2 regions of the Amycolatopsis stemonae genome follow, and region 2 is predicted to be linked to the other one. Evidence: riboswitches for the same ligand, from Rfam matches in the RefSeq annotation. Region 2 holds a riboswitch; the other holds the start of a gene.
The links. A riboswitch is a leader RNA that binds a small molecule or an ion and turns the genes downstream of it on or off. The one in region 2 is predicted to bind S-adenosylhomocysteine.
Positions count from the first base shown of each region.

Region 1 (10,457 bases), on a different contig from region 2:
ACGGCGGCCGGACCCGCGAGCACACCTTCGACCGGTACCTCGGGGAGTACGTCGACCTGCTCGACCCGGAAGTGCCGTACGTCAGCATCAACGAGCACCGGCCGGGCGTCGACCACATCGCCCGGAGCGTGCTCGGCGTCGGCTTCGACGAGATCGTGTTCGTCGACGACGTCAGCCGGGTGGCCGAGGACGCCCGCGCGCACGGCGCCGGGTTCGTCGGCTTCCCCGGCAGCCCGGCCCACGCGCGGCAGCGGGAGTTCATGGCCGGCTACGGCGTCCGCCACTTCGCGACCTCGCTCGCCGAACTGACCCCACGACTTCTGGAGATCGTCGACGCGGAGCTCGCGACTTCGACACACTGGCCGGGTTGAGGAGTTCCCGCACCCTTGGAGCCGCTGTGAAGTCCTTTTCCCTGCCGCGTCCCGGCGCCGAGCTCGTCCTGGCCGAGCGTGCCGTTCCCGAACCCGGTCCCGGCCAGGTGCTGGTCCGGCTGCGCGGGTGGGCGCTCAACGCCCGCGACCTGATGATCCTGAAGGGTTTCTACCCGATGCCGGTGAAGCCGGACGTCGTGCCGCTGTCCGACGGCGCGGGCGAGGTCGTCGCGGTCGGCGACGGCGTGCGCGCGTGGTCGGCGGGCGACCGGGTGGCCGCGACGTACTTCCCGAGATGGCTCTCGGGACCCGGTACCCCGGAGAAGACGGCCGAAGACCTGTCCGGCTCGCTCGACGGAGTGCTCGCGGAGTACGCCGTCTTCGCCGAGGACGCGCTCGTCGCCGTCCCCGCGCACCTGGACTTCGCCGAGGCCTCGACGCTGCCCAGCGCCGGTGCGACGGCGTGGCGCGCGGTCGTCGAGGAAGGCCGGGTGACGCCGGGCCAGACCGTGCTGACCCAGGGCAGCGGCGGGCTGGCGACGTTCGCGCTGCAGTTCGCCGTGCTCGGCGGCGCCCGCGTGATCGCGACGTCCAGCTCGGACGAGAAGCTGGCCCGCCTGCGCGCCCTCGGCGCGGCCGAGACGATCAACTACACGACGACGCCGGAGTGGGGCGTGGCGGCGGCGGAGCTGACCGGCGGCGGCGTCGACCACGTCGTCGACGTCGGCGGGGGCGGCACGATCGGCCAGTCGATGCTCGCCGCCCGGCCGGGCGGGCACGTCAGCGTCGCCGGCGTGCTCACCCACGAGGGCGCCGCCGACCCGGTGCTCGTGCTGGTCAAGCAGCTGACCCTGCGCGGGTTGACGAACGCGTCGAGGGAGACGTTCCAGGCCATGAACCGGGCCGTCGAGCACAGCGGGCTGCGGCCCGTGATCGACCGCCGGTTCGCCTTCGAAGAGGTCGCCGACGCCGTCAAGCACCTCGAGTCCGGCACCCACGTCGGGAAGGTCGTGCTGGAGAGCGCCTGAGCCGCTCGCGGCCAGGGGTAACTTTTGCCCGCCCGGCTGGGTAGATCCGTACCGCCGCGACCACGTATTCGCAGCTCAGCGGGGTTTCGGGGTGGAAGAAAGTCCTCTTTCGGCAGGAATGGCGGCCGGTGACCACAACCGGGAGAGTGATAGCTACCAGGGCGTCGCCCGAGCAGGCTGCGGATGCTCGGGCCGGCCGCTCCGGGCTGGGGGCGCGGGGAGGGGGTTTCAACCGCCTGGGGGTGGGTTGAAACCCCCTTCCCGCCTGCGCCGCCGACCCGCCCGAACGGGTCCGGCGCGCACGTCCGGGTTCACCGTCTCCCCGACCTTGCGGTGAGCCCGGACTCTGCCCGATTTGCCCGGCTCCCGGGATTCCCCTTCACGGCCTTCGCCGACCTGCTGCGCCGCGATTGTCCATAGTGGATTGATCGAACCCGCGCGCGTCGGCGGCCGTGTCCATTGTGCACTGATTCGCGACTGCGGCAGACGGAGTAGTGGTGTGCGCTTAGAAGAGTCACATATGTGAACGGCGATCACGTTTCTGAATTGTTATCGACGACTGTCTTGCCCGGCTATTTCCGGCGTGTGAATGTGGACGCCGCTGGCTGGACTGGACCTACGAAAGAGGCGACCCGGCAATGACGCAGACAGCCCCGGCGCGGCACATCAGCCGGACCACCTTGTACTTCTTCGGCGCGCTCGGTGGCATCTTGTTCGGCTACGACCTCGGCGTGATTTCCGGGGTGCTCCCGTTCATCGGGAAACTCTGGGCGCTGACCAGCTGGGACAAGGGCGTGATCACCGCCAGCCTGTCGGTCGGTGCCATCGTCGGCGCGCTGTTCTCCAGCCGTACCAACGAAGCCCTCGGCCGGCGGCGCACGATCATGGTCGCCGCGGCGATCGTCATCGTGGGCACGCTGGCGGCGGCCTTCTCGCCGACGTTCGCGCTGCTCGTGGTTTCGCGGCTGGTCATCGGCCTCGGGATCGGCCTTTCGTCGTCGACCGTCCCGACCTACCTGTCGGAGCTGGCGCCGGCGCGGTTGCGCGGCGCGATGGGCGCGCTGAACCAGATCTTCATCGTGCTCGGCATCCTGATCGCGTTCCTGGTGAGCTACTGGCTCGGCCCGAACTCGGCCTGGCGCTGGATGTTCGCCGGCGCGATCGTCCCGGCGGCGGTGCTGCTCGTCGGGCTGGTGTTCCTGCCGGAGACGCCGCGCTGGCTGGTGAAGAACGGCCGGGAAGAGGAGGCCCGGCGAGTCCTCGCGAGCGCGCACGGCACCACCGTGAACCTCGACCAAGAGATCGAGACGATCAATGAGGTCATCCGGCTCGACACCGAAGAAAAGCCGCGCCTGCGCGACCTGTTCTCCGGCTTCGTGCGGCCGATGCTGGTGGTGGCGCTGCTGCTCGCGATCGGCCAGCAGTTCAGCGGGGTCAACGCGATCAACGCGTACTTCCCGACGATGCTGATCGGCCTCGGCTTCGCCACGCAGGCCGCGCTGCTTTCGGGTGTTCTGCTGGGCGTCACGAAGTTCCTGTTCACCGCGTGGGTCGTGTTCGTGGTGGACCGCTGGGGCCGCAAGCCGCTGCTCCTGATCGGCAACGTGATCATGGTGATCACGCTGGTGGCGGCCGGGTTCGTCGTGCTGAACGTCCACGACACCGGCACGCGCGGCATCCTGATGCTGGTGATGATGGTGCTGTACCTGGTCGGCTACGAGCTCGGCTGGGGCGCGGTGGTCTGGGTGATGATGTCCGAGGTGTTCCCGCTGAAGTTCCGCGCGGCGGGCATGGGTGTCAGCAGCGTGGTCCTCTGGGCGGCGACCGGCATCGTGAGCGCGGTGTTCCCGATCATTTCCGACCCGAAGTCGCTCGGCATCGGCGGTTCGATGTTCCTGTTCGCCGGCATCAACGTGGTGCTGTTCGTGCTCACGAAGTGGCTGGTGCCCGAGACGAAGGGGCGTTCGCTCGAGCAGATCGAGCTCGACCTCCGGGCGCGCCAGGGCGTCACGGCCAAGAGCTGACCCCGGGGGGTCTTGACGGCGGGGCACGGGATCCGTGCCCCGCCGCTTCAGTGCGCGGGGGCAGTGACGAGCCCGAGTTTGCCCGCCAGGCGCCCGATCCAGGCTTCGACCTCGTCCGGCGAACGGTCCGGCAGCCCGAAGATCGTCTCGGTCACGCCGAGGGAATCCAGGTGCGCCAGGCGTTCCGGGTCCGGCCGCTCGCCGAGGGCGCAGATCCGCGGCGCCCCCGCCCGGCCTTCCGCGAGCCAGATCTCCTTCAGCAGGGCCACGTGCCCGTCCAGGTCCGTGTCCGCCGGCGTCGTGATCCAGCCGTCCGCGTGCCGCGCGATCCAGCGGAACGTCTTCTCCGTCGGGCCCGCGCCCAGCAGCACCGGGATGTGCGGCTGGACCGGCTTGGGCCACGCCCAGCTCGGTCCGAACGAGACGAACTCGCCGGCGTAGGACGCCTCCTCCTGTGTCCACAGTGCACTCATCGCCTCGAGGTACTCGCGCAGCGCGGTGCGGCGGCGGTGGCCCGGGACGCCGTGGTCGGTCAGCTCGTCGACGTTCCAGCCGAAGCCGGTGCCGAGCGTGACGCGGCCGCCGGAGAGGTGGTCGAGGCTCGCGATCGTCTTGGCGAGCGTGATCGGGTCGCTCTCCACCGGGAGGGCCACCGCCGTCGACAGCCGGATCCGCGACGTCACCGCCGCGGCCGTCGCCAGGGCCACCCACGGGTCGAGGGTGCGGCTGTAGCGGTCGTCGGGCAGGGACGCGTCGCCGGTGCGCGGGTGCGGTGACTCGCGTTTCACCGGGATGTGCGTGTGCTCGGGCACGTAGAAGGTGGCGAACCCCGCGGTTTCCGCGGCGCGCGCCGCGGAGGCGGGGGTGATGCCCCGGTCGCTGGTGAACAGCACGATTCCGTAGTCCACGCGTGGAGCGTATTAGAACGTGTTTCAGTTTTCAAGGTGGGTCGGGACCGCGAAAAGTACCAACGCGAACGCGGAGAGTAACGTCGTGGGCCGCTCGAACGATGGTGGAGGAGCCCGGGGTGAGCAGGCGGGGAGCAGAGCGCCCGCGCCCGGTGCGGCAGGGTGGGCGCAACCGGGAAAGACGCGGAGGCAGGGTGAACCCGAAAATCCATTGTGGACTCACGGTGTCCCAGTCAGTGGACGCGCCGGCGGGGCGGGATGGCGTGCGCGCACCCGGTTCCAGTACCGTGGACCACAGGTCGAGAGGCGCTGCAACGGACCGCCGGGTCCGCCACGCTCGACCGGGAACCACCGACCAAGGGCGCCTCCCGGATGAGGGAGGCTGCCGATGAACCCCAATGAGTCCGAAGCCACCGCGCGCCTGCGCGAGCTGCTCGGCCGGCGGGTGGCGGTGCTCGACGGTGCCTGGGGCACCATGCTGCAGGGCGCCGGGCTGACCCCGGCCGACTACCGCGGCGACCGCTTCGGCGAGCACACCCACGACGTCACCGGTGACCCCGACCTGCTGAACCTCACCCGCCCGGACGTCATCCTCGACGTCCACCGCCAGTACCTCGCGGCCGGCGCGGACATCACCACGACGAACACCTTCACGGCCACCAGCATCGGCCAGGCCGACTACGGCCTCCAGGACCACGTCCGCGAGATGAACGTCCGCGGGGCGCAGCTGGCCCGCCAGGCCGCCGACGAGCTGGGCGGGAAGTTCGTCGCCGGGTCGATCGGGCCGCTGAACGTCACCCTCAGCCTGTCGCCCAAGGTCGACGACCCCGCCTACCGCGCGGTGACGTTCGAGCAGGTCAAGGCGGCCTACGCGGAGCAGATCGCCGGGCTCGCCGAGGGCGGCGTCGACCTGCTGCTGATCGAGACGATCTTCGACACGCTCAACTGCAAGGCCGCGATCGCCGCCGCCCGCGACGTCGCGCCGCACCTGCCGCTGTGGATCTCGGTGACGATCGTCGACCTGAGCGGCCGGACGCTCTCGGGCCAGACCGTCGAGGCGTTCTGGAGCTCGATCGAGCACGCGAAACCGCTGGTCGTCGGCGTGAACTGCTCGCTGGGCGCGGAAGAGATGCGCCCGCACGTCGAGGAGCTCGCCCGGATCGCCGACGCCTACGTCGCCTGCCACCCGAACGCCGGACTGCCCAACGCCTTCGGCGGCTACGACCAGACCCCGGAGGAGACCGCCGGGCTGATCGGCGGGTTCGCCCGCGAAGGCCTGGTCAACCTGGTCGGCGGCTGCTGCGGCACCAGCCCGGCGCACATCGCGAAGATCGCCGAAGCCGCGAAGGACGTCACGCCGCGGGAGGTGCCCGCGCCGCGCACGCACACCCGGTTCAGCGGGCTCGAGCCGTTCGGCATCGGCGCCGACACCGGGTTCGTGATGATCGGCGAACGGACCAACGTCACCGGCTCCAAGCGGTTCCGCCGGCTCATCGAGTCGGGCGACCACCAGGCGGCCGTCGACGTCGCGCTGGAGCAGGTCCGGGGCGGGGCCAACCTGCTCGACGTCAACATGGACGCCGACCTGCTCGAGTCCGAGGAGGCGATGACGACCTTCCTCAACCTCATCGCCACCGAGCCCGAGGTCGCGCGGATCCCGGTCATGGTCGACAGCTCCAAGTGGAGCGTGCTCGAAGCCGGCCTGCGCTGCCTGCAGGGCAAGGGCGTGGTGAACTCGATCAGCCTCAAGGAGGGCGAGGAGCCGTTCCTCGCGCAGGCCCGCACCATCCGCAACTACGGCGCCGGCGTCGTCGTGATGGCCTTCGACGAGCGGGGCCAGGCCGACACCGCCGACCGCAAGGTCGAGATCTGCGCCCGCGCCTACGACCTGCTCACGCAGGAGGCCGGCTTCGCGGGCGAGGACATCATCTTCGACCCGAACGTCCTCGCCGTCGCCACCGGCATCGCCGAGCACAACGGCTACGCGAAGGCGTTCATCGACGCGTTGCCGAGGATCAAGGAGCGCTGCCCCGGCGTCCACATCTCCGGTGGCATCTCGAACCTGTCGTTCTCCTTCCGCGGCAACGACGTCGTCCGCGAGGCGATGCACTCGGCGTTCCTGTTCCACGCCATGAAGGCCGGCCTGGACATGGGCATCGTGAACGCCGGCCAGCTCGCGGTCTACGAAGACATCCCGAAGGACCTCCTCGAGCTGGTCGAGGACGTGCTCTTCGACCGCCGCGAAGACGCGACGGACCGGCTGGTCAGCTTCGCCGAGAACGTCAAGGGCAGCGGCACCAAGCGCGTCGTGGACCTCTCGTGGCGCGAAGGCAGCGTCGAGGCGCGGCTGTCGCACGCGCTGGTGCACGGCATCGTCGACTACATCGAGGACGACACCGAAGAGGCGCGGCAGCAGCTGGCCCGGCCCCTCGACGTCATCGAGGGGCCGCTGATGGACGGCATGAAGATCGTCGGCGACCTGTTCGGCTCCGGCAAGATGTTCCTGCCGCAGGTGGTCAAGAGCGCGCGCGTGATGAAGCGGTCCGTCGCCTACCTCGAGCCGTTCATGGAGGCGGAGAAGGAGAAGGCGCGCCAGGAAGGCCGGCTGGCCTCGAGCGGCGGCCAGGGCAAGATCGTGCTCGCCACGGTGAAGGGCGACGTCCACGACATCGGCAAGAACATCGTCGGGGTCGTGCTGGGCTGCAACAACTACGAGGTGATCGACCTCGGCGTGATGGTGCCGGCCGCGAAGATCCTCGACACGGCCGTCACCGAAGGCGCCGACGCGGTCGGGCTGTCCGGGCTGATCACGCCGTCGCTGGACGAGATGGTCGCGGTCGCGACCGAGATGCAGCGGCGCGGGCTGAAGCTGCCCCTGCTGATCGGCGGCGCGACGACGTCCCGTCAGCACACCGCGGTCAAGATCGCGCCGGCCTACGACAACGCGACCGTCCACGTGCTGGACGCGTCGCGCGTGGTCGGGGTCGTGTCCGACCTGCTCGACCCGGACCGGTCGATCGCGCTCGCCGAGAAGAACCGCGCCGATCAGGAGGTGCTGCGCGAGCAGCACGCGAGCAAGCAGCGCCGCCCGATGCTCACCCTCGAGCAGACGCGGCTGAACCGCGAGCAGGTGGTGTTCGCCGACCTGCCGGAGCCGCTGTTCACCGGCACGCGGGTCGTCGAGCCGGCGATCGCCGAGCTGCGCGAGATGATCGACTGGCAGTTCCTGTTCCTGGCCTGGCAGCTCAAGGGCAAGTACCCGGCGATCCTGGAGCAGCCGGTCGCGCGTGAGCTGTTCGACGACGCGAACACGCTGCTCGACCAGATCATCGCGGACGGCAGCTTCACCGCGAAGGGCGCGTACGCGTTCTGGCCGGCCCACAGCGAGGGCGACGACATCCTGCTCGACGGCGAGTTCTCGCACGTCGCGTTCCCGATGCTGCGCCAGCAGACGTCGAAGCCGGAGGACCGCGCCAACCGCTGCCTGGCCGATTACATCGCGCCGGAAGGCGACCACCTCGGCGGCTTCGCGGTCGCGATCCACGGCGCCGAGAAGCTGGCCGCGAAGTACGAAGCCGAGCAGGACGACTACCGCGCGATCATGGTGAAGGCGCTGGCCGACCGCCTCGCCGAGGCGTTCGCCGAGCACATCCACCTGCGGGCCCGCCGCGACTGGTTCGAGCCCGACGCCGAGCCGAAGCTGGAGGACCTGCACGCGGAGCGCTTCCGCGGGATCCGCCCGGCATTGGGCTACCCGGCCAGCCCGGACCACAGCCAGAAGCGCGAGCTGTTCGCGCTGCTGGAGGCGGACCGCCTGGGCATGGACCTGACGGAGTCGTTCGCGATGACGCCGGCGGCGAGCGTGTCCGGGCTGATCTTCGCGCACCCGGACTCCCGCTACTTCACCGTCGGCCGCCTCGGCCGCGACCAGATCGAGGACTACGCGCGGCGCAAGGGCGTCGAGGTCGCCGAGGTCGAGCAGTGGCTGCGGCCGAACCTGGCCTACGAACCCGACGCGTAGTCCTTCAGCTCGATGTCGGTGGCGAACTTGTCGGTCGCCTTCAGCATCAGGCCGAGCAGGAACCGCGACTTGAACGTCCAGTCGCGCATCTTGATGCGGAACGGGGACGGCGGCGCGAGGAACGGGCCCGCGCTGCCGCGTTGCGAGATCTTCGCGTAGCCGCGGAACTGCTCTTCGTAGCGGGCGAAGGCGGCGCGGTGGTCGCCGTTCGCGGCGAGGAGCTCGCCGGCGAGCACGTACGCGCCGACGACGGCCAGGCCGGTGCCGAAGCCGCCGAGGGTGTTGCCGTAGGCGGCGTCGCCGAGCAGGACGACGCGGCCGCGCGAGTAGTGGTCGATGGTGACGCGCGCCAGCGAGTCGAGGTAGAACTCGCGGGCCTGCGGGATCTTCGCGACCAGCTCGGGCACCCGCCAGCCGGCGCCGCGGTAGGCCTCGGCCAGCAGTTGCCGCTGCCGGCCGGTGTCCGCGCGGTCGTAGTCCAGCTCCGGTGACGCGAAGACGAAGAACGCCGACGCCTTCGGCCCGCCGACCGCGGTCATCCGGCCCGGCTCGTTGTACATGACCGGGTCGCCGTCCGCGACCTCCGCGCCCAGCTCGGCCAGGGCGTAGTAGTGGCCGAGGAACGTGACGTAGTCGCGTTCCGGGCCGAAGGCCAGCCGCCGGACGGCCGAGTGGATGCCGTCGGCGCCGACGACGAGGTCGAACCGGCGGGGCTCGGCGTGGGCGAAGGTGACGTCGACGCCGTCGGACGTCTCGGCCAGCGACGTGATGGTGTCGCCGAAGAGGTACTCGCAGTGCGGCGCGGTGTGCTCGTACAGGATGTCGGCCAGGTCGCCGCGGCGGATCTCGATGTCGCCGCCGGTGAACTCGCCGGGGATGACCGCCCGCGGCCGCCCCTCGGCGTCGACGATCGTCTGGTCGGTGCCGCCGGTCTGGCGGGCCAGGACGTCATCGAGGATCCCCATGCGCTCGAGCACGGTCCGGTGGGTGGCGCCCTTGAAGTCGACGGCCTGCCCGCCGGGCCGCACCGCCGGGGCGCGCTCGACGACGGTGACGGTGCAGCCGTGGCGGGCCAGCCAGAGGGCGAGGGCGGGGCCGGCGATGCTGGCGCCGGAGATCAGGACGCTGAGGTTCTTCATGCCGTGGTTCTTCATGCCGCCGAGCTTCGCGGCCGTCGCTTACCGGTCCCTGGCGAAGCGCTGACGGCCGCCGTCAGCGACTGTCGCGAGTGGACTGCGCGCGGTCCGTCACGACGGAAAATTCCCGGCCGTGACCCCGGCTTTCCCGCCGGTTTCCGCGTGTTGACCGCGATCCGATCGGCGGGCACCATTTCCGGCGGGGGAGAGGGGTCGGCGATGCCGGTCAGCGAACTGCCACCTGCGGCCACCACGCTCGGCGAGCTGCTGCGCAACGGGGAGCGGGCCCTCGAGGCCGACGGCGACCTGCGCGCCGGCCGGGAGTGGTTCGACCGCGCGTACCGCGCCGCGGAAGCCGAGGGCGACGGTACGGCGATGGCCCGCGCCGCGCTGGGCATGGGCGGGTTGTGGGTCCACGAGCACCGGAGCGCGCCCGCGGCGGCGTTGCTGCAGGCCCGGCTGCGCGCGGCGCGCGCGGCGGTCGAGCCCGGGTCCTCGCTGGCCTTGCGGCTCAAGGCCCGGCTCGCGGGCGAAGCCGACTACGTGGCCGGTGAGAGCAACGAGATCCTGGCGGTCCTCGAAGAGGCCAAGCGCGCGGGCGACCCGGTGGCCTGGGCCGAAGCCGCCAGCCTGGCCCACCACTGCCTGCTCGGGCCGGACCACGGCGGCCAGCGCCGCGCTTTGGCCCAGGAGCTGATCACCGAGGGCTTCCGCACCGGGCGGCGCAGCGACCTGCTGATGGGCATGCTCTGGCGCACGGTCGACCTCTTCCTCGACGGCGACCCGCACGCCCAGCGCGGGCTCGCGGACCTGCGCGGCCTGCTGGCCGACCGCGACCACCTCGCGGTCGGGTTCGTGCTCGACGCGATCGACGTCATGCTCAGCATCCGCGCGGGCCGGTTCGCCGACGCCGAAGCGCGCGCCGCGGCCTGCGCGGAACGCGGCGAGCAGGCCGGGGACGCCGACGCG
Region 1 covers NZ_BAAGUJ010000026.1:73,876-84,332, forward strand. The annotation lists gene ACYVLJ_RS46190 (HAD family hydrolase) at 1-371, shown strand, start outside; gene ACYVLJ_RS46195 (zinc-dependent alcohol dehydrogenase family protein) at 398-1,399, shown strand; gene ACYVLJ_RS46200 (MFS transporter) at 2,038-3,423, shown strand; gene ACYVLJ_RS46205 (LLM class F420-dependent oxidoreductase) at 3,471-4,331, opposite strand; S-adenosyl-L-homocysteine riboswitch at 4,627-4,705, shown strand; gene metH (methionine synthase) at 4,720-8,352, shown strand; gene ACYVLJ_RS46215 (FAD-dependent monooxygenase) at 8,334-9,491, opposite strand; gene ACYVLJ_RS46220 (hypothetical protein) at 9,708-10,457, shown strand, end outside.
Region 1: another riboswitch for S-adenosylhomocysteine. It lies ahead of metH (methionine synthase); the one in region 2 lies ahead of ahcY (adenosylhomocysteinase).

Region 2 (10,457 bases):
CCTGATGCAGCTGCTCGCCCGCTACGTCTTCGACCTCGACGCGCGCACCGAGCACGCCCAGTACGCCATGACGGAGATCGGCGACGAGACGCGCCACTCCGTGATGTTCGCCCGCACCGCCGAACGCCTCGGCGTGCCGCGCTACGGCGTCCCGAAGGTCGTGCACCGCGCCGCGAAGGTGTTCGGCGCGACGGCCGCCGGGCCGTCGATGTTCGCCAGCGTGCTGGTCGCCGAGGAGACCACCGACCGGCTGCAGCGTTCGATGATGGACGACGACGGCATCCAGCCGCTGATCCGCTCGGTCAACCGCATCCACGTGGTCGAGGAGGCCCGGCACGTCCGGTTCGCCAAGGAGGAGGTGCTGCGGGAGACGCCGAAGCTGTCGAAGGCGGCCCTGCAGCGGCACCGGGTGCGGACCGCGCTCGTCGCGTTCGGCGTCATCGACAGCATGGTCGACCCGCGGGTGTACCGCAGCGTCGGGATCGACCCGCGCGAAGGCCGGGCCGCGGCGCTGGCCAACCCGCACTTCCACGAGACCCGGCGCTGGATGGCCGAGAAGATCGTGCCGTTCCTGCGCGAAGCGGGACTGATCGGCGGACGCTCCGAAGGCATCTGGCGGCGCGCGCACCTCCTCTGAGCCGCTGACGGCCTGAATCCCTTCCCGCGACGTTCCGGGCTGCGCCACGATTCCCCCGTGACCGACGGCTTCCCGCAGGACTTCACTCCCGCGCGCCCGCCGCTGCTCGCGCCCGGTCGTCACCGGCGCAGCGGACCCGGCCTGACCGTTACGGTGCGGAGCATGGGTACCGAAGGCAACCGCGCCCCGCAGGAGCTCGCATGACGGCCGTCCGCCCGGCCCGCGCCGACGACGAAGCCGCGCTCGCCAAGCTCGACGAGCGCACCTGGACCTCGGTGTCCTCGCCCGCTCCCCCGCCCCGGCCCGGCACCCCGTTCTTCGACGAGGGCACCCGGCCCGAAGACGTCCTCGTCGCCGAGCACGACGGCGTGGTCGCCGGCTACGTCTGGCTCGAGGAGGGGTTCGGCATCCCGGCGCACCGGCACGTCCGCGTGGTCGGCGGGCTCGCCGTCGCCCCGGACCGGCGCGGGCTCGGCCTCGGCCGCCGGCTCGTGGACGCCGCGGTGACCGAGGCGCGGCGGCGCGGTGCCCGCAAGCTGACGCTGCGCGTGCTCGGTCACAACACCGCGGCGCGCCGCGTCTACGAGCGCTGCGGGTTCGTAGTGGAAGGCGTGCTGCGCGGGGAATTCCACGTCGACGGCGAGGACGTCGACGACGTTCTCATGGCCCGCTCGCTCGCTTGACAGCTTCCCGGCGGCTTTGCCATTCTGGTTCCGGGCCGAGAGGCGCTGCGACGGAATTCGATTCCGCCACGCTCGGCCCGGACCACGACTCCAAGGGCGCCTCCCGCGAGGGAGGTGCCCTTTTTGGTTCGTGCGACACCTCCCGAGCGTTCCGCAACCCAGCAGTCAGGAAAGAGCTCGAGGAATGAGTGACAAACTGCAGACCCGCAACGGTCTGGACTTCGCCGTCGCCGACCTGTCCCTGGCCGAGGCCGGCCGCACCCAGCTGCGGCTGGCCGAGCACGAGATGCCCGGCCTGATGGCGATCCGCGAGGAGTACGCCGCCGCGCAGCCGCTCAAGGGCGCGCGCGTCGCCGGATCGCTGCACATGACCGTGCAGACCGCCGTGCTCATCGAGACGCTCGTCGCGCTCGGCGCCGAAGTGCGCTGGGTGTCCTGCAACATCTTTTCCACCCAGGACGAGGCCGCCGCCGCGGTCGTCGTCGGCCCCGGCGGCACGGTCGACGCCCCGGCCGGTACCTCCGTGTTCGCCTGGAAGGGCGAGACGCTCGAGGAGTACTGGTGGTGCACCGACCAGCTCTTCGCTTTCCCAGGCGGCAAGGCGCCGAACATGATCCTCGACGACGGCGGCGACGCGACCCTGCTCGTCCACAAGGGAGCCGAGTTCGAGGCGGCCGGCGCGGTGCCGCAACCGTCCGAAGAGGACCCCGAGGAGTACCGGATCATCCTCGACACGCTGCGCGCGAGCCTCGCGGCCGACGGTGACCGCTTCACCCGCATGGCCAAGGAAATCCGCGGCGTCACCGAAGAGACGACCAACGGCGTCAAGCGGCTCTACAAGCTGGCCCGCGACGGCGAGCTGCTCTTCCCCGCGATGAACGTCAACGACTCCGTCACGAAGTCCAAGTTCGACAACAAGTACGGCATCCGGCACTCCCTTGTGGACGGTCTCAACCGGGCCACCGACGTGATGATCGGCGGCAAGCGCGTGGTCGTCTGCGGCTACGGCGACGTCGGCAAGGGCGCGGTGGAGGCGCTGCGCGGCCAGGGCGCCCGGGTCGCGGTCACCGAGATCGACCCGATCTGCGCGCTGCAGGCGGCCATGGACGGCCTGGACGTCGTCGAACTGGACGACGTCGTGGGCCACGGCGACATCTTCATCACCACGACCGGGAACTTCGGGATCATTTCCGCGGACCAGATGAGCCGGATGAAGCACAACGCGATCGTCGCGAACGTCGGGCACTTCGACAACGAGATCGACATGGCCGGTCTCGCGAAACTGCCCGGAATCGTGAAGAAGGAAATCAAGCCGCAGGTGCACGAATGGACGTTCCCGGACGGCCACGCGATCATCGTGCTTTCCGAAGGCCGCCTGATGAACCTCGGCAACGCGACCGGCCACCCGTCGTTCGTGATGTCGAACTCGTTCACCAACCAGGCCATCGCCCAGATCGAGCTGTTCGCCAAGCCCGGCGAGTACGCCACCGACGTCCACCGCCTGCCGAAGCACCTCGACGAGAAGGTGGCCCGGCTGCACCTGGCCGCGCTCGGGGTGAAGCTCACGAAGCTGACGAAGGCCCAGGCGGACTACATCGGCGTCGACGTCGAAGGTCCGTACAAGCTCGATCACTACCGGTACTGACGCAGGGTTGCTCCATTTGACGCAGTTTGGAGCCCCGGGAAACTGGCCATCCTCCGGGTGACAGCGCATCCGCCCGGCCGGCACGCCGGACGGGTCCCATGCGAAGGAGTGTGTGCAAAGTGATCGTTCTCGGTGTAATTCTCCTCATCATCGGGTTCATCGTCGGAATCCCGGTGCTTTACACCATCGGCATCATTCTCGCGGTGGCCGGCGTGGCACTGGCCATCCTGGGCGGCACCGGCCGCCGGATCGGCGGGCGTGCGCACTGGTACTGATCCGTGACCCTCGAACGGCCTGGCGCGACGGCGATGCCGCTCGCGCCAGGCCGTTCGGCCGATCCACAACGGACCGGACGTAAAGGGTCCTCCGGCTCCGAGGGGGAGGGAGAGCCGAAGGACCCCGTTAGTGTTAGCACATCGCCCTGCCCGTGTACACAGCTGCATACACGATCGGGTTATCTCCTTACCTCTTCCTAACCCGGGAAGGCCTCCCCCGCCGACGGTGACGCCGGCCGGAAAGGCCTTCACGGGTCCTGGCGGGAGGCTCAGGAAGCTTGGCGCAGCAGGGATTTCGCGGCCGCGGCGGCGCACCCGCACCCGCTGCCGAGCGCCTGGCAGTCGACGATCAATGCGTGCCGGACGCGGTCACCGTCCGCGCAGGCCGCGTCCGTGCATTCCGTGAACCCGCCTTCCGGGTGCACCACCAGCGTGCCGTGGCAGTGGTCGATTCCCGCGTCACAGGAGGCGCACTCCATGACCGGCCCGCCTTTCCGCGATCGTGTCCGGTGTGCTCGCACCCCTTGGTACCACCGCGAAGCACGCGAACGCGGGACCGGCACGACGGCGTGTCGGCACGACCACCCATCCGAGGTCGTGGCGGACCACGCAAGGCGCGCTTCAGGCGGACTTCGGTGCGCGCTTCCGGGTCGCGGGCTTCTTCTTCGCCGCCGGCTTCTCGTCCTCTTCGGAGTCGTCCGAAGCGGACTTCGCCGCGCCGCGGGACTTCTTCGCCGCGTCCACGCTCGCCTGCAGGGCCGCCATCAGGTCGACCACGTCGGCCTTGGCCGTCACCGCCGCCGGCTTGGTCGTCTCGTCGCCCGCCACCTTGGCCTCGATCATCTCCTCGAGGGCCTCGCGGTAGTGGTCCTTGTACTTCTCCGGCTCGAACACCGGCTCGGCGAGCGAGTCGATCAGCGAGCCGGCCATCGTCAGTTCCTGGGGGCGGATCTGCGGCGGGTCGTCGCGCAGGAACGGGAAGTCCGGCTCGCGGACCTCGTCCGGCCACAGCATCGTCGTCATCACCAGGACATCGGAGTGCACGCGCAGCACCGCCATGCTCTCCCGCTGCCGCACGGCGACCTTGGCGATCGCCACCTGGCTCGACTTGTGCAGCGCGTCCCGCAGCACGAGGTACGGCTTCACCGCGTTCTTCTGCGGCTCCAGGTAGTACGTCCGGTCGTACTGGATCGGGTCGATCGACTCGAGCGGGACGAACTCCAGCACGTCGATCGTGCGCTGCGTCGGCAGCGGCAGCTCGGCCATCTCCGCGTCGGTGATGACGACCATCTCGCCGTCGGGCAGCTCGTAGCCCTTCGCGATCTCGGCGTAAGGCACCTCGGCGCCGTCGATCGTGCAGAACCGCTTGTACTGGATGCGGCCGCCGTCGGCCTCGTGCACCTGGCGCAGGGAGACGTTCTTGTTCTCGGTGGCCGCGTACAGCTGGATCGGGATGCTGACCAACCCGAACGACACGGAGCCCTTCCACATCGCCCGCATGCCACGCACCTCCGAGGTCGCCTTCACGCTACGTGACCACCGTAGCCCGAATCGTCCCCCGGCGACAGTGCGATCTACACCTCTGCCAGGTACTTCTCCCAAAGTGCCGGATCCATGAACCAGTGCCGGAAGTCCGTCGGATCCGAGAAACCGTTGACGAACCGCCGCGCGACCGCCGGTTTCTCACCCGCGACCCCGAGGAACTGGAGCACGTGCGGGGGCGGCGGCTGGAGCAGCGCGTTGGTCCAGTCGGTGACGTGCCGGGCGTACTCCCAGTAGCGCTCGAACGTGGCGTCCATCCACTCCGCGTCGAACGGCCGGTCACCGCGCTCGACGATCGCGTCCAGGTAGGTCGCGGCGCAGTGGCTCGCGTTGTTGGAGCCCTGGCCGGTGATCGGGTCGTTCGCCACGACGACGTCGGCCATGCCCAGCACGGTCGCCCCGCCGGGCAAGGTCCCGACCGGGTTGCGCACCACGGGCGTGTACCCGCCGGCCAGCGTCGCCTTGCCGTCGGTCAGCTCGGCGTCGCGGCAGCGCTCGTACTCCCACGGCACGAACTGCCGCATCAGGTCGAGGATGCGCACGAAGTGCTCGGCCGGGGCCGGGCGGTCGTCGAAGCAGTCCAGCGGCCCGCCGGGGACGCCCTCGAAGAACAGGATGTCGCAGTTCCCGCTGGTCGTGTAGGCCGGGATCATGAACAGCTCGCCGACGCCGGGGACGATGTTGAACCGCACCGCCGCCATGTCCGGGTGCTCCGGCCGCGGCCCGACGCCGTGGGCGTAAGCCAGCGAAAGCGCGCGCATCGGCTTCGTGAACGGCGACCGCTCCGGGACCCGGTCGAACAGCTGGACCAGCTCGCCCTTGCCGGCCGAGATGATCACCAGGTCGTAGAGCCGGGCCAGCGCGTCCAGTTCGGACGTCATCACGCCGTGGATGACGAGCTTGCCGCCGCGGTCCTCGAACAGCTCCAGCCAGCCCGCCATCTTCACGCGCTGGTCGACCGACTGGGCGTAGTCGTCCAGCTCACCCACCCAGTCGATGACACGGCCGCCGTCCGGCCCGGCCACCGACACGCCGAGCCCGCCGACCCGGACCGTCTCGTCTTCCCAGAGGTTCAGGCCGAGGTCCCGCTCGTGCTGCAGGGCGTTGTGGAACATGCACTGCGTCGACATCACACGCCCGCCGCGGATCTCGTCCGGCGTCCGCGCGGACATCACCGTGACGTCGTAGCCCTTGCCCTGCAGCCCGAGGGCCAGCTGCAGGCCGGACTGCCCGGCGCCGACGATCAGAACCCTGCGCATGAAGCTCGTTCTCCTTCTCAGGCGTTCGGGACGCTGCCGGCCAGCTCGCGCGGACCCGACAGCACCGCCAGTGACAGCGTGTGGCCGACCAGCTCGGTCAGCGTGGCGATCGTCGAGGCGCGGTCACGCGCGTCGCAGGTGACCAGCGGGACGCTCGGGTCGAGCGCGAGCGCGTCGCGCACCTCCTCGAGGTCGTGCACCGGCTTGCCCTCGAACTGGTTGACCGCCACCACGAACGGCAGCTCCGAGTCGTTCTCGAAGTAGTTGATCGCGGCGAACGACTCGTCGATGCGGCTGGTGTCGACCAGCACGACCGCGCCGAGCGCACCGCGGCTCAGATCGTCCCAGAGGAACCAGAACCGCGCCTGCCCCGGCGTGCCGAACAGGTACAGCAGCAGGTCCGGGCGCAGCGTGATGCGGCCGAAGTCCATCGCGACGGTCGTGGTCGACTTGCCGCCGGGCGGGATGTCGTCCACGCCTTCGCCGGCTTCGGTCATCCACGCCTCGTTGCTCATCGGCGGCACCTCGGACACCGCCCCGACGAACGTGGTCTTGCCGACACCGAAGCCCCCGGCGACGACGATCTTCGCGGAGATCGTCAGCAGTTCGCCCTCAGGCGGGGAGCCGCTTGAGCCCATCAAGGATCCTCTCGAGGACGTTGGTGTCGTGGTGGTAGGCGTGCGCCGTGGGGTGGACGAACACCGCGCCCTGGGACGCGAGGTCGCCGATGAGCACCCGCACCACGCCCAGCGGCAGGTCCAGCCCGACCGACAGCTCGGCGATCGAACTCCGCACGCGGGCGCGTTCGTAGAGCGAGCGCGACTCCGGCATGAGCGCGTCGCTCAGCGCCGGGTCGTACTGGGGCACCGAAACCAGCGTCTCCACGAGCAGCTGGTGGCGGGTGCTGGTGCGGCCGCCGGTGAGCGCGTACGCCCGGATGCGGCGGCTGCGCCGCGGCAAGGGGGTGTCCGTTGTGGACACGGGGATCACATCCTCGTCCTGCGTTCCGGCGCTTCGCCCCGGGCTGGGGGCCCCGCCACCCAGACCCCCGAAAGATTGGTCGGGCACGCCGATCACACCCGGGGGCGGCGCGCGGTGAGCACCTGGCGCAGTTCGGCGCGCACCTCGGGGGTGAGCGCGTGGCCGGCGTTGGTGATGAACTGGGTCATCTCGTAGGCGACCACCTTCATGTCCGCCTCGCCCGAGGTCAGCACCGCGAGCCCGGCACCGGAACCGATGCCCATGAAGAGGAAGTACCCGTGCGTGAGCCGGATGATGATCTGCTCGCAGGTGCCCTTCCCGAACAGCGCCGCGCTGTTGCCCGCCAGCGAGAGCAGGCCGCTGGCGATCGCCGCGAGCTGCTCGGCTTCGGCCTCGGCGACCGAGTCGGACGCGGTGAGGGGAAAGCCGTCCACGCTCATGATCAGCGCGTGGCTGACGCCGTGGACCTTGCGGACGAAGTCGTCGAGCAGCCAGGCGAAGTTCGCCGGTGCGGAGTGGGGGGCGCTCACGAGGCGGTTCCTCCGGACGTCTCGTCCTGCTGGGAGTGGTTGTTCTCGGCGCGCGCGGCCCGTTCGCCGTCGGCGAACGCGCCGAGGTCGGCCAGCAGCCGGTCGTGCCCGGAGCCGCCGTCGCTCGCCGGCGGCGGGGGTGGTTCCGGGGCGGCGCCGCGGATGCTGCCGGGCACCCGGCGCGGCAGGCCGTTCGCCGTGGTGCCGCCGGTCTGCTCGATCGGCCGCGGGCGGGGGCTGGGCTTGCGCGGCACCGGCGTGAGCGGCTCCTCCCGTGGGAAGGCGCCCGGGCGGCGGCGCGGGAGCCCGCCGACGCCGACCGGTTCGCCGGCCGCCGCCTTGACCGGCTCGACGGTCACCGTGCGGGTGCCCGACCAGGCGTTCTCGGCCAGCTCGGTGACGATGCCGGTGGGCAGCAGCACGGTGGCGACCGTGCCGTGCGGGCTGCGCCGGTCCAGGCGCACGGTGACGTCGTGGCGGGCGGCGAGCCGGGAGACGACCGCGAGGCCCATGTGGCGCGCGGCCGCGTCGTCGAGGTCGCCGCCGGCGGCCAGCCGTGCGTTGAGGCCGTCGACGCGGTCGGCCGGGATGCCGATGCCCTCGTCCTCGATCCGGACGAGCACGCTGCCCTGCTCGGTCAGGTGGGCGCTGACGTTCACCGGCGAGCTCGGCGACGACTGGTTGGCGGCGTTGTCGAACAGCTCGGCCAGCACCCGGCCCAGGTCCTCCGCGGCGAAGCCGACGACGCCGAGGTTCACCACGCGGCCGATGGTGATCCGGGCGTAGTGGTCGATCGAGGACATCGCCGCGCGCATGACGTCGAGCACCGAGGTCGCGCGGGCCGCGTCGTCGGCGGTCTCCTGACCGGCCAGGACGCGCAGGTTCTCGGCGTTGCGCCGCAGCCGGGTCGCGAGGTGGTCGAGCTGGTACAGCTCGGCGAGGCGGTGGTGGTCCTCCTCCTCCGCCTCCAGCTCTTCCAGCCGGGACAGGAGCTGGTCGAGCAGGTTGAGGTCGCGCAGGGCGACGCTGGCGCAGATCTCGGCCAGCACCGGGTCGCCGGCCGGCGGCGCGGCCGCGGGTTCGACGGGCGGGGTCAGCTCCGCGAGCGCCGGGCCGGGCGGGGGCGCGTACCCCGGGTGCTTCGGCGGCGCCGTCAGGAACTGCGCGGCGGCGACCCGCGAGCGGTCCAGCAGGACGCGTGATCGATCCAGGAGTTCCCGGGCCCGGCTCGCCATGTGGCCCCTCTTCTTCCTTGCGCAGGTGCGGATTCGGTGCGACGTGCCGACGACCCCCGGGCGGCGACGACGGACATGCAAGCAGAAAGGCTCGTTATGTGTCCACAACCCGTCCCCGCGCGAGCGCGGTTCGTGAGTGCGTACGCGGAGCGTCGCTCCTGGTGAGCGCAGTGCACTAGGCCATTCGGCTCAATTTTGCAATTTGCCTCCCGCGACGGAGCGCGCACGGTCGCCGATACCGCAGGCAGCGAAGGTTCGCACGCCGAAAACCGGAGCCCTGTCCGGTTCGCCCCGATATTGCGTGCCACGCAAATTTTTGCGGGGCACGCAAGTTTTTCGCTACACTCTGTTCATGCCGCCGGAACCGCCCCCGAAGCTCACGCTGCGCGAACGCAAGAAGCGCGAGGCACGCCGCGCCCTCGCGCAGGCCGCATTGCGGCTGACGCTGGAGCGCGGGCTGGAGAACGTGCGGGTCGAGGACATCGCCACCGAGGTGGGCGTCTCGCCCCGCACATTCAACAACTACTTCTCCAGCAAGGAGCAGGCGGTCTGCTCGGTCGTCGTCGACCGCCACGAGGGGATGCGCGAAGCCCTGCTCGCCCGGCCCGAGGGCGAGCCGCTCTGGGAGTCGGTCAAGCAGGCCGTGATCCACCAATATTCGCGTGAGGGCGAGCCGGATCGCGCGTATGTTGCGCGTATCCGGGACCTCATGGGGCAGCTCATGCTGCGCGGCGAGTTCCTCAACGCCCACGCGGCGGTCGAGCGCGTCCTCGCCGAGACCATCGCGAAGCGGGCGGGCGGTGCCGACCACCTGCTGTGCCGGCTGATGGCCTCCACGGTGGAAAGCGCTGTCCGCGTCGCCTTCGTCAACTGGTTCATGACCGAGGGCGAACCGTTCCTGCCGACGCTGGAGCGGCTGCTGGACGAGCTGGCCACCGGCATGCCGACGCTGACCGGCGGCACCGCACCGAAACCCGAACCGACCACCACCACGTCCACACCACTGGGGGAACCGTTGTGCTAGTCAAGCTCCTGCGCAGCCACCTGCGCCCGTACCGGAGCACGCTGTGGGTGATCGTGCTGCTCCAGCTCGTGCAGACGATCGCCATGCTCTACCTGCCGACCCTCAACGCCGACATCGTCGACAACGGGCTCATCAAGGGCGACATGGGCTACATCCTGCGCGTCGGCGCGGTGATGCTCGCCGTGACGCTCGCCCAGATCGCCGGCTCGATCGGCGCGGTGTACTACGGCGCCCGCACGGCGATGGCCGTCGGCCGCGACATCCGCGCCGGCGTCTTCCACCGCGTGCAGGACTTCTCGGCCCGCGAGGTCGGCCAGTTCGGCACGCCGTCGCTGATCACCCGCACCACCAACGACGTCCAGCAGATCCAGATGCTCGTCGTGATGACGCTGACGCTGATGGTGTCCGCGCCGATCATGTGCGTCGGCGGGATCATCCTGGCGCTGAACCTCGACGTGCCGCTGTCCTCGCTGCTGCTGGTGATCGTGCCGGTGCTGGCGGTCGCGGTCGGCACGATCATCGCCAAGATGCGCCCCGCGTTCCGGCTGATGCAGGAGCGGCTCGACCGGATCAACCAGGTGCTGCGCGAGCAGATCATGGGCATCCGGGTCATCCGCGCGTTCGTCCGCGACTCCCGCGAGCGGGA
Region 2 covers NZ_BAAGUJ010000011.1:1,119-11,575, forward strand. The annotation lists gene ACYVLJ_RS33185 (AurF N-oxygenase family protein) at 1-637, shown strand, start outside; gene ACYVLJ_RS33190 (hypothetical protein) at 695-841, shown strand; gene ACYVLJ_RS33195 (GNAT family N-acetyltransferase) at 838-1,320, shown strand; S-adenosyl-L-homocysteine riboswitch at 1,352-1,429, shown strand; gene ahcY (adenosylhomocysteinase) at 1,505-2,965, shown strand; gene ACYVLJ_RS33205 (hypothetical protein) at 3,085-3,240, shown strand; gene ACYVLJ_RS33210 (hypothetical protein) at 3,510-3,719, opposite strand; gene ku (non-homologous end joining protein Ku) at 3,862-4,740, opposite strand; gene ACYVLJ_RS33220 (styrene monooxygenase/indole monooxygenase family protein) at 4,815-6,041, opposite strand; gene ACYVLJ_RS33225 (GTP-binding protein) at 6,059-6,679, opposite strand; gene ACYVLJ_RS33230 (DUF742 domain-containing protein) at 6,654-7,022, opposite strand; gene ACYVLJ_RS33235 (roadblock/LC7 domain-containing protein) at 7,115-7,552, opposite strand; gene ACYVLJ_RS33240 (sensor histidine kinase) at 7,549-8,787, opposite strand; gene ACYVLJ_RS33245 (TetR/AcrR family transcriptional regulator) at 9,140-9,811, shown strand; gene ACYVLJ_RS33250 (ABC transporter ATP-binding protein) at 9,805-10,457, shown strand, end outside.